Linked DNA regions of Marinomonas mediterranea MMB-1. The protein of the gene in region 2 binds, or shares a complex with, the protein of the main gene of each other region. Links are inferred from orthologs where the notes say so. Each region holds a gene or a part of one and is shown on either strand. Other genes may lie near its edges.

Evidence for each region.
Region 1: the proteins of rne (region 2) and pnp are in contact, whole or in part, in a cryo-EM structure (PDB 9QH0), measured with the Escherichia coli proteins. The link is inferred for Marinomonas mediterranea MMB-1 from one-to-one orthologs.

The regions. Positions count from the first base shown.
Region 1 is NC_015276.1:1,105,149-1,109,292, reverse strand. What follows is about bases 1-2,990. They hold pnp (polyribonucleotide nucleotidyltransferase), read right to left. Parts: upstream 2,555-2,990; coding sequence 446-2,554; downstream 1-445. Other genes in these bases: rpsO (30S ribosomal protein S15), read right to left, coding at 2,749-2,990; MARME_RS04990 (conjugal transfer protein TraF), read right to left, coding at 1-45. In the rest of the region: more of rpsO, read right to left, coding at 2,991-3,018; tRNA pseudouridine(55) synthase TruB, read right to left, coding at 3,147-4,076; 30S ribosome-binding factor RbfA, read right to left, coding at 4,086-4,144. UniProt on the Escherichia coli protein: Involved in mRNA degradation. Catalyzes the phosphorolysis of single-stranded polyribonucleotides processively in the 3'- to 5'-direction. Also involved, along with RNase II, in tRNA processing.
Region 2 is NC_015276.1:2,177,597-2,186,109, forward strand. What follows is about bases 2,466-6,282. They hold rne (ribonuclease E), read right to left. Parts: upstream 5,954-6,282; coding sequence 2,666-5,953; downstream 2,466-2,665. Other genes in these bases: MARME_RS10045 (SulP family inorganic anion transporter), read right to left, coding at 2,466-2,577; MARME_RS22295 (hypothetical protein), read left to right, coding at 5,998-6,282. Outside these bases: murI (glutamate racemase), read left to right, coding at 1-818; more of MARME_RS10045, read right to left, coding at 892-2,465; more of MARME_RS22295, read left to right, coding at 6,283-6,393; 23S rRNA pseudouridine(955/2504/2580) synthase RluC, read left to right, coding at 6,422-7,396; MARME_RS10065 (MaoC family dehydratase), read right to left, coding at 7,500-7,907; MARME_RS10070 (S49 family peptidase), read left to right, coding at 8,028-8,513. UniProt on the Escherichia coli protein: Endoribonuclease that plays a central role in RNA processing and decay. Required for the maturation of 5S and 16S rRNAs and the majority of tRNAs. Also involved in the degradation of most mRNAs.

The DNA.
Region 1 (4,144 bases), 1.1 Mb from region 2 along the record:
AATACTACTCGCCAACGATGTGGCTAGGAGGAGCCCTTTTTTCATATAAACCTCTAACTTTGACTTTATCGAAGTTTCCCAGAGAAAGAGAAAACCGTTAACTGCTTTATTTGCACATTTATATAGTTTTAGCACAAATTAACGTAAAAATATGACACAAAGCTTACTTAGTTTTTATATTATCGACCAAATACTGATTTTGTTAGCTTTATTGTGCAAATTTTTTTAAATATAACGTAACGCTAATTATTTTTGAGCCCCTATTTGGGGTATGAAAGGAAGTTTCTTAAGATAAAATTCTTGGTTTCAATATGAGCTAAGAGCTGAAAATGAAAAAGCCCAACTAGTCACATCGACTAATTGGGCTTTTGTCTGTAGTGCTTCTGCCTATAGTGCCATTAATAAAAAGCACTAAAGCTTAAAACACAGCGATGACCAATATTGCTTACTGAGCAAATGTTGCTTTTTCTTCTTCTGTCACTTCTTTCATCGAAAGCTTGATTCGGCCACGAGCATCGACATCTAGCACTTTAACGATAACGTCTTGACCTTCTGCCAGCACATCTGAAACTGCGCGGATACGCTCTTCAGCTATCTGAGAGATGTGCACTAAACCGTCCTTACCAGGAAGAATATTCACGAATGCGCCGAACTCAGCAAGACGAACCACTTTACCTTGGTAAAGCTTGTCAATTTCTGCTTCTGCAGTAATTTCATGAATTTTCAACAATGCAGCATCAGAAGACGCTTTGTCTGCTGCGTAAATACGCACCGTACCGTCATCATCAAGGTCGATAGAAGCGCCTGTTTCTTCGGTAATGGAACGAATGGTCGCGCCGCCTTTACCAATAACATCACGAATTTTTTCAGGATCAATTTTAACCGTTGCCATAGAAGGCGCATTCGGAGACACTTCTGGGCGAGCGTAACCAATCACAGTTGCCATTTCACGTAGAATATACTTACGAGCGTCCATCGCTTGTGTTAATGCAATGTCCATGATTTCTTCGTTAATGCCTTCGATCTTGATGTCCATCTGTAAAGCAGTAATACCTTCTTCAGTACCCGCTACTTTAAAGTCCATGTCACCAAGGTGGTCTTCATCGCCTAGAATATCAGTCAGTACAGCAAAACCGTCGTCTTCTTTTACAAGACCCATTGCAATACCAGCAACAGGTGCTTTTAGAGGAACACCGGCATCCATCATCGACAAACTTGCACCACATACAGATGCCATAGAGCTTGAGCCATTCGATTCAGTGATTTCAGAAACAATACGAATCGTGTAAGGGAATTCGTCTTCGCTCGGAAGAACCGCTTGTACGCCACGACGAGCCAAACGACCATGCCCAATTTCACGACGACCAACACCACCCATACGACCACATTCGCCAACAGAGTAAGGAGGGAAGTTATAATGAAGCATGAAGCTGTCTTTATTCTCTCCAGCAAGACCATCTGAAATTTGAGCATCACGGCTAGTACCTAACGTACAAGTTGCAATTGCTTGAGTCTCACCACGAGTAAACAGAGAAGAACCATGTGTCTTTTTAAGAAGCCCTACTTCAACGTTGATAGGACGAACTGTTTGATTGTCACGGCCATCGATACGCGGCTGACCATCAATAACGCGACGACGTACAATGTTCTTTTCTAGCTTAGCAAATGCACCCGTAACGTCAGCTTCATCGTATTCGCCTTCTTCGGAAACCAATGCAGCTACCGCAGCTTCACGAATCTCACCAAGTTTGGTGTAACGCGCCATTTTCTCACTGATACCATAAGCTTCTTCGATTTGAGTAGCAAAGCCCAGTTGAACGGCGTCCGTTAAACCTTCTTTTGCCGCTTCTGCAGTCCATTCCCAGCGAGGCTTGCCTGACTCAGAAACAAATTCATTGATCGCAGTGATTGCAGTTTGCATTTCTTTGTGTGCGTAAAGTACTGCACCCAACATCTCGTCTTCAGTAAGCTCTTGAGCTTCTGATTCCACCATAAGAACAGCGTCTTTAGTACCAGCAACAACCATGTCCAACAAAGAACCATCAAGCTCACTGTTTGATGGGTTTAATAAATAACCCTCTTCATCATTGAAGCCAACACGAGCTGCACCAATAGGACCATTAAATGGAATACCTGAGATAGCAAGTGCAGCAGAAGTCGCCAACATCGCTGGAATATCTGCATCAAGATCAGTATTGGTAGACATAACCGTACAAACAACCTGTACTTCGTTCATGAACCCTTTAGGGAATAATGGACGAATAGGACGGTCGATCAAACGAGAGGTTAGTGTTTCTTTTTCAGAAGGACGGCCTTCACGTTTTAAGAAACCACCAGGGATTTTACCGACAGCGTAAGTACGCTCTTGGTAATGAACAGAAAGAGGGAAGAAATCTTGACCCGGCTTAGCTGTTTTAGCGCCAACAACTGTCGCCAATACTTGAGCATCGCCCAAAGTACAAAGAACAGCACCCGTTGCTTGACGAGCGATGCGGCCCGTTTCCAAAGTAACCGTTTGGTTACCAAATTCAAAAGTTTTAGTCGTAATGCTCACAAAAAGTCCTTACGTTAAATTTAGTTTACTGCGCGTTCCCAAAGACAATCTTGTTTAGCCAGTACTCAAATACATTCTTAATAAATACGCGTTTAATAAATGCTCGTATCAATAAAAACACATTTGAAGTACAGGCTGCCCCTTGGGAATCCAAATAAAAAAAGGGCCATAGTAAACTATGGCCCCCTTCGGTCTTAGCGACGTAGACCTAGTTTTTTGATCAAACTAGTGTAACGTGCTGCGTCTTTACGCTTAAGGTAATCCAACAACTTACGACGTTGGTTTACCATGCGAATCAAACCGCGACGAGAATGGTGGTCATGAATGTGAGCTTTAAAGTGACCTTGTAGACCTTCAATGTTTTTAGTCAACAATGCAACTTGAACTTCTGGAGAACCAGTGTCACCTTCAGCTACTTGAAATTCTTTAACCAATGCTGCTTTAGCGTCTGCAGACAATGCCATAATCTTAATCTCCGATATAATATGCGTTACAGAAATAAAGGATAGCCGAGCATATTTTCAGTTACCCTAGACGAGGGTGTCGCCAAGACAATTAGCCTAACAACATCTCAACGCGCGCAATAATAACACTATTTTTGCGCTAACTCACTGGTATTTATCAAGCGATGCGCCTTAATTTTGCGATCCTTGACAATCCCTAAGCCTAAAAATAAACCGTCCGACAATCTAAACAAGCGAACAAGCGAATCCGAGGTAATATTTCGCGTGTCGTTCAAAGGACGACCAAAGGTCATTTCTTTCGCTTCTTCATCTGAAAGAGACACTTTTTCGAAGTGTGATACCGCCGTATCTGATGGCATAAGACGCCCATCAAGCGCAGATTCACTAGACGTTTGCAGCGCTTCAAACTCTTCAAGCGTGAGCATGTCATTTGGATTGTATCCAGCTGTTGACACTCGATGCAGAGTTTTTAGGTGCGCCCCACAGCCCAGTGCATCACCAATATCTTCACCAATTGTCCGGATATACGTGCCCTTAGAGCAGGTGATATCTAAGGTAAGAGTATTATCCGTTCGCTCAATAACCGATAGATTTCGGATCGTCACTTGGCGACGCTTTCGCTCTATACTAATGCCTTTTCTAGCATACTCGTACAGAGGTTTTCCCTCATGCTTAAGCGCGGAATACATAGGCGGAACCTGATTAATGTCACCCCGAAAGCGATCGAGTAATGTTTCAAGCTCACTATCAGACAGTACTGGAACAGGATCCGTGCTAAGCACTTCTCCTTCTTTGTCGCCGGTCGTCGTCGTTGCACCCAACTCAATACACGTAATGTATCGTTTATCCGCATCAAGTAGAAATTGGGAAAACTTTGTAGCTTCTCCCAAACACAAAGGCAACATTCCGGTAGCAAGGGGATCAAGTGCGCCTGTATGGCCCGCTTTTGCAGCACGATACAATCGGCGCACTCTTTGCAAAGCTTGATTAGAGCTAAGACCAAGAGGTTTATTTAATAAAACGACGCCATCAACCTGACGCCATTGTGTCTTACCCATAGTTCAAACTTATTCTTCTGATGAATCCGAGCTTTGATCTTTGCGAATTGCATCATCAATCAATGCAG
Region 2 (8,513 bases):
TCGCCATTATTGATTCAGGGTCAGGCGGACTGTCCGTATTGAATACCATTCGTCGACAATCGCCAGAGTTGAATCTGCATTATTACGCAGATAGCTGCTTCTCTCCTTATGGGGAAAAATCGTCAGAATTTTTAAAATCTAGATTGGTTCAGATTGGACGCTATTTGGAGGCTTTGTCTGAGCCTGTCCATGCGATTGTCTTAGCTTGTAATACGGCAACGGTTGAAGGGATTGACGCCTTAAGGCGCGCTGTATCAATTCCTGTGGTTGGGGTGGAGCCAGCGGTTAAGCCTGCGTTAGTTAATCCGAATGTCAGTCGTGTTTCAGTATTGGCAACGCCTGTAACGATTGGCAGTAATCGTTTGCAGGCGCTAATATCTCTTTGGAAAAATGATAAGCAGGTTCAGTTGATTTCGAGTGCCGATTTAGCTCGGTTAATCGACAGTGCTGATTCTCGTTCTGAGAGTGCTTTATGCAAAGAGATTGAGCGTATATGCAGTGAAGTAACCGTATTTCGCCCTGATGTCTTGGTTCTTGCTTGTACTCACTACCCGCTGGTTAGAGATCGATTTGAGGGAAGCTTGCACGGCGTTGAAATTTTAGAGCCTAGTAGTAGTGTATCAAACCAGTTAATTAGACGCCTTGAGCAGGAAATATGCATTGATTGCATTTCTGATGAGGGTCTGCCGATAGGAGGCGTTACGCTTCACTCGTCAGGTGATGAAGGGGATTTAAAGTCTCTGCATAGGTGGTGCGACGATCAAAGCGCAGTGATGGGAAAGTGCCATTTAAACTTCCACACCACTGTACTTTCTTAAGAGCCTCTAGGCTGTCTTCGGTCTACAGCGTTTCTTTCTATTCTTGTGTTTCTTTCTGTTCTCGTGTTTTTCTCTATCCTTGAGCTTCTTTTTCGGAACTTGTTTCTAGGTTAATTGAGGTAACGGCAGACGTTAATGCATTTATTCGTGTGTCGCAGAATGTTTCATTGGGTAATCGCGCCATGACTCCAAGTTTTTCCAAGCGTTCTGTAGTCTGTCCGTTTGGACTAAAAATATACACCGCGCAGCCTGCATCGACCGCATCAATAATGGCGTTTTCCAATGCTAATCCAATTGTTAAATCCATCATCGGAACGGCGCTTAAATCGATCACAACCGCTTCGTATTCGTTGATTCTGTTATGCTGTCGCGCAATTGCTTTACTAACTCCGAAGATCATTGGGCCAGACAGGTAAAAGAACAAAACTTTTCCTTTCGCACTGTCGAGCAGCGCTCTTTCATCGTCCTTAAGGGGGACTCCATCGTCTGCATCGCTGATGGCTTTAACATTTGTCTCTTGTAATCGACTTAGTTTTTCGATGGTTAAAATGTTAGCAATAAAAACGCCAATGCCGACAGCAACCATCAGATCAACAAATATTGTTAGGGCCATTACGCCATACATAATGATCGTTGGGCTTAATGCGACTTTATGTGCTCGTTGTATGAAGCTCCAATCCAGTATATTTATGCCAACATATAGTGAAATGCCAGCTAAGACGGCCATCGGTATCATTTGTGTTAACGACGAGGCGCCTAAAACAACTGTTAGTAGGATGAGTGCTCTTGTAATGCCTGCAAGAGGAGACTTTCCTCCGGATTGAACGTTGACGACGGTGCCCATTGTTGCGCCAGCGCCAGGTAAACCGCCGCAAAAGCCAGAAAGGGTGTTAGCGATACCTTGCCCAATAAGTTCGCGATTAGAGTCGTGCTCGTTCCTTGTTAGGCTGTCTGCAATGACGGCGGTAAGTAGGGTATCTATGCACCCTAATGTACCTAAAACAAGTGCATTTAATACCATGGTCATCATCTGGTCGAACGTGAATGTTGGGATGTGAAAATCAGGCAGACCGGATGGAATTGCGCCTATACGTCGCACGCCATCATCAGAGAAAATGATGATCGATAGCAAGGTGACGGCAACAAGCGCAACGAGTTGAGGAGGGATGCGCCTTCTCCATTGCTTCGGTAGGTAAAACAAAATTCCAAGGGTGACTAGTCCAAGAAAAAGTTCAGAAAATGAAATGTTCAGCAATAGGTTTGGTAGCGCCGAAAGTGTTCCTGTTACACCACCAGGAGGGGTGGGTTGACCTAAAAATGGAGCAAGTTGAAGGATAATTAATATCACCCCGATGCCAGACATAAAGCCAGATATGACACTATAAGGCATAAGTGTGATGTACTTACCCAGCTTCAATGCACCTAGGCAAATTTGAAATACCCCTGCCATCATCACAACAGTAAATGCCATTGCGACGCCTTGATCTGGGTTCGCGGCAATCATTGCGCTTAGTACTGCGGTCATGACAACCGTCATTGGGCCTGTCGGTTCGGAAATAAGGGATGTGGAGCCACCGAAGATGGAGGCAAATAAGCCGACCAGTATTGCACCCCATAACCCTGCCTCTGCTCCGGCGCCAGATGCCACGCCAAACGCAAGCGCTAACGGGAGGGAGACAATTGCGGTTGTTAATCCGCCAAATAGATCTCCGGCGAGAGATAAGTTTTTGAATCTAGATAGGTCTATAAGTGTTTTCATTTTTCCAAATAAAAGTTATTAACCAAAATTAATGATTGATAAAAAAGAGCCCGCATGCAGCGGGCTTTTTTTGAGCTAATAGCTAAATTTATTCAGCGGTCTCTGTTCCGGAGCTAGCGCTTTCTGGAGGAGTTGCTTGTACGTCTTCTCCTCGTGATAGTCTCGGATCATTTTTTACTCGTCCTTGACGTCTTCCGCGACGTTCACTCGACGCTGCTCGTTTTTCTTCCAACGCTTTTCGAGCTTCTTCTTGTTGTTTGAGTATTGCTTCAGGTAGCTCTACTGATGCTCTTTTTTCTGTCACTTTCGGAGCAGGCTTGCCGCGACCGCGTCTTGGGGCGCGTGCTCGTTGAGTCGTAGGCTCTGGCTGATCGGCAGTGGGCTCTGGCGTTGGTTGTGCTTCGGGCTTGCTATCAGGCGTCTCTGTCACTGCTTCAACTGAGTTGTTTTGCTCTGAAGAGCTCTCTTCGGAATCCGTTTTCTCTAGAATGCTTTCCTGAGTACTAGACTCTTCGGAATCCGCTTTCTCTAGAATGCTTTCCTGAGTACTAGACTCTTTGGCATCAGTTTCTTCGGTGTTAGCCTCTTCAGTACTAGTCTCTTTTGTCGTTGTTGCCTCGGAGGTAGATACAGCGGGTTCGTTATCAGAAGAGGTCTCGTTAGAGGCTGTCTGCTGATTCTCGTTTGTCGAACTTACTTCGACAGTGTCTGGAGTGGGTGCAGTTTCAGTTTGAGCTGCTTCCATTACAGGCTCTTCCTGTTCAGTTTTGACACTTGTGTCTTCTGCATTCGCCGCTTCTGAAGAGGTGCTTTCAGGATCTGTAGTCTCTACTGGTTCACTTTCAGCAACAGGTTCGCTTGCAGGTTGTGCGCTATTCTCAACTGCATTTTTAGTGGTGTCATCACTAGCGGTTTCCTTTGCAGGTTCCGCGTCAACGATTGGCGTAGTTTGAGGTGCTTCTTCGTTTGATGACGTTTCTTCTTTCGCAGCTGTTTTAGGAATTGAGGTAGTCTCAAGTTCCTTTTTCGCAGTGTTCGCTTCTAGCTTGCTCTCTACAACTTCAACAGAAGAAGGTGTTTCAGTAGCGACAGAGGTTTCTTCAGTTGCTGGCTGAGTAGCTTCTGCTTGCGTCGGTGCTGCATCACCTCGTGGTGATTTACGAGAGCGTCTTGATCTGCGCGGTTTTCTTTCTTTAGTTGAAGCTGAGTCTGTAGACGTCGCGTCGGAACGTTGTCCTTCTTGAGCTTCAATTTGAGCTGCTTCTTTCGCATCAGCTTCTTGTTTTGCGTTTTCTTGTTTTGCTAGTTCTGCTTCATCACGAAGTTTACCGTTTCGACGCTTGTTTTCATTGCGTGTACGTTTGCGCTCTTTTACTTCGGGAACTTTCTTCTCAGGTGCAACTTCAACGGTCGCTTTACGCTTGGTTTCACTGCGCTCTTCGGATTGCGGCGCTTTTTTCTTCGCTTGAGGAGCGTGAGTTTTTACCTGCGCTTCCGCTTGCTCGCGACGGGTTTTGCGTGTCGAGCGCGGTTTTTCTTGTTTGCGTTCGTCACCTTGATCGCGCTTTTGGTGTTTGTTCGTACGTTGTGGTTTGGAGCGTTTGTTTCTATCTCCTTGCGTACCTTGGTTAGAACGGCTTTTAGTTGTTGTGGATGGTTTGCTGTCCTTTTTGGTTTCCGCTTCTTCCGTTGCACCAAACAGTGCGCGGAAAATGCGTGTTAGCAATCCAGTTTTTTCAACTTTTTTAGGTTCTGGAGTGGGGGCTGGAGCAGGGGACTTGGGAGCAATACTTGTTACCGCCGCTTGTGGTCGAGCTTGCTCAACCGCCTGGCGAGGCTCGTAAGGTGCTTCATCGGGAGTTTCTACAAGGGTGTAGCTACTGTCGTCCTGAGTGATTACGGCGTTGTCGTCGCGAATTCTCTCCACAGTGAAGTGCGGTGTTTCCATGTGTGGATTTGGCACCAAAATGATGTGCACGTCATTGCGTTTTTCGATTTTCGCGATGTTTGTACGCTTTTCGTTTAACAAGAAAGTCGCAACAGAGACCGGTAATATTGCGCGTATTTGAGCGGTGCGTTCTTTCGCACACTCTTCCTCAATAAGGCGAAGTACGGACAGGGCTAGTGATTCAACGTCACGGATAAAGCCTTGTCCATTACAGCGTGGGCAAACAATGCCGCTTGTTTCGCCTAGAGAAGGGCGCAAGCGTTGGCGGGACATTTCTAGAAGTCCAAAGCGCGAGATACGGCCTAGTTGCACTCGAGCGCGGTCCGCTTCAAGTGCTTGTTTCATGCGGTTTTCAACTTCTTTCTGGTTTTTTAGTGGTGTCATATCGATAAAATCAATGACAACCAGTCCACCTATGTCTCGTAGGCGCAATTGACGTGCAATTTCGTCAGCGGCTTCTAAGTTGGTTTGCAGTGCGGTCTCTTCGATATCTCCGCCTTTTGTTGCACGTGCGGAGTTGATATCAATCGATACGAGCGCTTCAGTCGGATCAATTACGATGGAGCCGCCTGAAGGTAGTCGAACTTCACGTTGGAAAGCGGTTTCGATTTGCGTTTCGATTTGGAAACGATTGAACAGCGGAGTGGTATCAGAGTATTGCTTAATGCGACTCTTAAACTGTGGCATAACTTGCATAACGAAGTTGATTGCGTCTTGGTAGGCGCCTTTTTCGTCGATTAATACTTCGCCAATGTCATCGCGCAAGTAGTCACGAATTGCTCTGATAACGATGTTACTTTCTTGATAGATCAAGAATGGAGCTGGCTTTTCTGAAGCTGCTTTTGTGATCGAGCTCCACAATGTATCGAGATAGTCTAAGTCCCATTGTAGTTCTTCAGTTGAGCGACCTACACCCGCTGTACGAACAATTAAGCCGCCATTTTCAGGGGTTGAAAGGCCGGACATTGCTTCTTTTAATTGCGTACGATCATCACCATCGATTCGGCGAGAAATGCCGCCTGCGCGAGGGTTGTTTGGCATTAGTACTAAGTATCGCCCTGCCAAACTTACGAATGTCGTCAGTGCTGCACCTTTGTTTCCACGCTCTTCTTTGTCTACTTGAACTATGACTTCCTGACCTTCGGTTAAAACATCTTTGATGTTTAGGCGTCCGTCAGAGTTAGATTTTTTTGAAAAGTAAGTTTTAGAAATTTCTTTAAGAGGGAGGAATCCGTGTCGTTCTGCGCCGTAGTCAACGAACGCCGCTTCGAGGCTAGGCTCAATGCGTGTGATTTTCCCTTTGTAGATATTTGCTTTTTTCTGTTCTCTTGACCCGGACTCTATATCTAAATCATAAAGGCGCTGGCCATCCACTAGTGCAACGCGCAATTCTTCTTGTTGCGTCGCGTTTATTAGCATTCTAATCATTAATTTTGAACTCTGTTTAGTCACGAACAGAGGGAGCGGTTTGAGTGGCGTTGAAAAATAGTGCTTTTCCAAGTACGGCGGACACAACATATCTGTTGATGGGTAACACGCAAAGAGGATCTACTGCGAAATTATATCAGTGGACTGGTTATATCTTAGCTAGTTACGTCATTTTACGGTTGTATTTTGTCATCAATGGCTTTCAGCAACTTTTTATTTTGAAAGCGTCTCGTACTCAGTCAAACGAACTACAAAATCAGGCAACCCATGGTCGACTTCTCTCGATTCATGCGGTTTATTATTTAAGCTTAACTGTTACAGAGGTAAGATATGAGCCAGAGTATCGCTCTGGTGGTAGTAAATTCGGTATCATACGTTTTCTTCGAGGCGTTTTGTTGCCTCTTACCCTCTGCGGAACTGAATATAGCAGTAAAAACTAAGTGCTTCAATTATAAAGGAAACCATTCTTTGGATAACAAAGACAAAGTTGTCGTCGAACCTACCAAAACAAAGGTCCGGTTCGTTGATATTGATGAAAATAATCATGGCCAACGCATAGATAATTTTCTTATTACAGAATTGAAAGGCCTTCCGAAAGGTAAAATCTACAATTTGTTAAGAAAAGGTGAGATACGCGTTAATAAAAAGCGAACAAAACCAGATTATCGCCTCCAGTCTGGCGACATTGTTCGCATTGCTCCTTTGGTTCTTCCAGAACGCGCTGATAAGCCGACGGTTGCTGAAGGGCTAAAAGCGCAGATTGAATCTCGTATTATTTATGAAGATAAAGGCTTGTTGGTTGTTAATAAGCCGTCAGGGCTGGCTGTCCACGGCGGTAGTGGCTTGAGCTTTGGTCTGGTTGAAGTGGTACGTCAAATGCGGCCGTTAGAGAAATTTGTTGAGCTTGTTCATCGACTAGACCGAGACACATCTGGTTTGATTATGATCGCCAAGCGTAGAAGTGTATTGAAGTTGCTTCATGAGGCATTGCGTGAAAAAAGTGGTGTTCAAAAAACGTATTTAGCATTAGTGCACGGAGCTTGGTCTAAGCGTAAGCAGAAGGTTGATGCTCCACTTTTGAAAAATGAATTAAAGTCGGGTGAAAGAGTCGTCCGCGTGAACCCAGAAGGAAAGGAATCGTTAACTCGATTTAATTTAGTTCGAGAGTTTGAAGGGTTTAGCTTGATTCAATGTGAGCCGGTCACTGGGCGGACTCATCAGATTCGTGTGCACACTCAATTTGCAGGACATTCTATTGTTGGTGATGATAAATACACATCGAGCGAGCTCAATAAGCAAACCAAAGAAATGGGGTTCAAGCGTTTGTGCCTGCATGCAACTCGATTAGAGATTGATTACGAAGGTGAGAAGTTGATTTTAGAAGCGCCACTTGATGATGAATGGAAAGCGCTGATGTCTAATGTGCTTGTCTCGAGGTATTAGTTTCGAGGTATTAGTCTCAAGGTATTAGCACTAAAAGTGCTAGGGCTATAAAAAATAGGTGAATAAAAAGCGGAACATCTGAATGTGATGTTCCGCTTTTTATTTATGGGAGCATGATGGTCGCTTCCCCAGTAACGACTTTTTTACTGTCACAATGGCATACTGTTTCCAACACAACACGTCTGCGACGTTCATTGATTTCTTTTACTGTTACCGTCGTTTGAACTTCTTTTCCGATTAATACGGGGGAGCGGAATTTTAGTGTCTGCTCTAGGTAGATACATCCTGGCCCAGGAAGCTTCGTGCCAATGGCAGCAGAAATAAAGCCTGCTGTTAGCATGCCGTGAGCGATAGGTTCTCCAAAGCTGGTGTTTGCGGCATATTCTTCATCTAAATGAACGGGGTTGTTGTCGCCGGTCACAGCAGCAAACGTATGTACGTCTTCTTTGGAGACGGTTTTTGAATAAGTTTCGCTTAGACCGACTGAAAGGTCTTCGAAAGAATAACTCATTTTGTTGACTATCCTTATTTTACGTTAATTCGCCTATGGTACACTTACGCGGCATAGTCTTAAAGGTATTGAGCGAACGAGACTAAGTCTATGATAAAGAAATCGTTTTGAGGGTTGTGAATGAGCTGGAATGAAGAGGATGATCGCAAGGCATCCAATGATATGTTGTCATCTGAAGATGCGTCGTTTTCAAATAAAGCGCAGTCAAATGATATGTATGTGGATGTAGATCAAGGAACGGACGCGAAGGCTGATAGCACATCAAAGCCAAAACTAACGTCTTCTAATAATGAAGATGTTGCGTCGCAAACGGCCGTTTTCGAATTGCTAAAAGAGGCTTTGCTGGAAAATGTGGTAGAAAAGCGTCGTGCTAGACGCTGGAAAATATTTTTCCGCTTCGTCGGTTTGTTTTTAATCGTCGGTATTTTTGTTGGATGGAGCGCGTCTAGTGTCGTTGAGGATGCCGCTTTAACTGGCGACTCTGTCGCACTTATTCCTATGCGGGGGACGATTGGGGCTGGGCTGGACATCGATGCTGATGAATATTCCCTATTAATAGAAGATGCCTACGCTGATGCTCGTACGAAAGCGGTCGTAATTAAGATG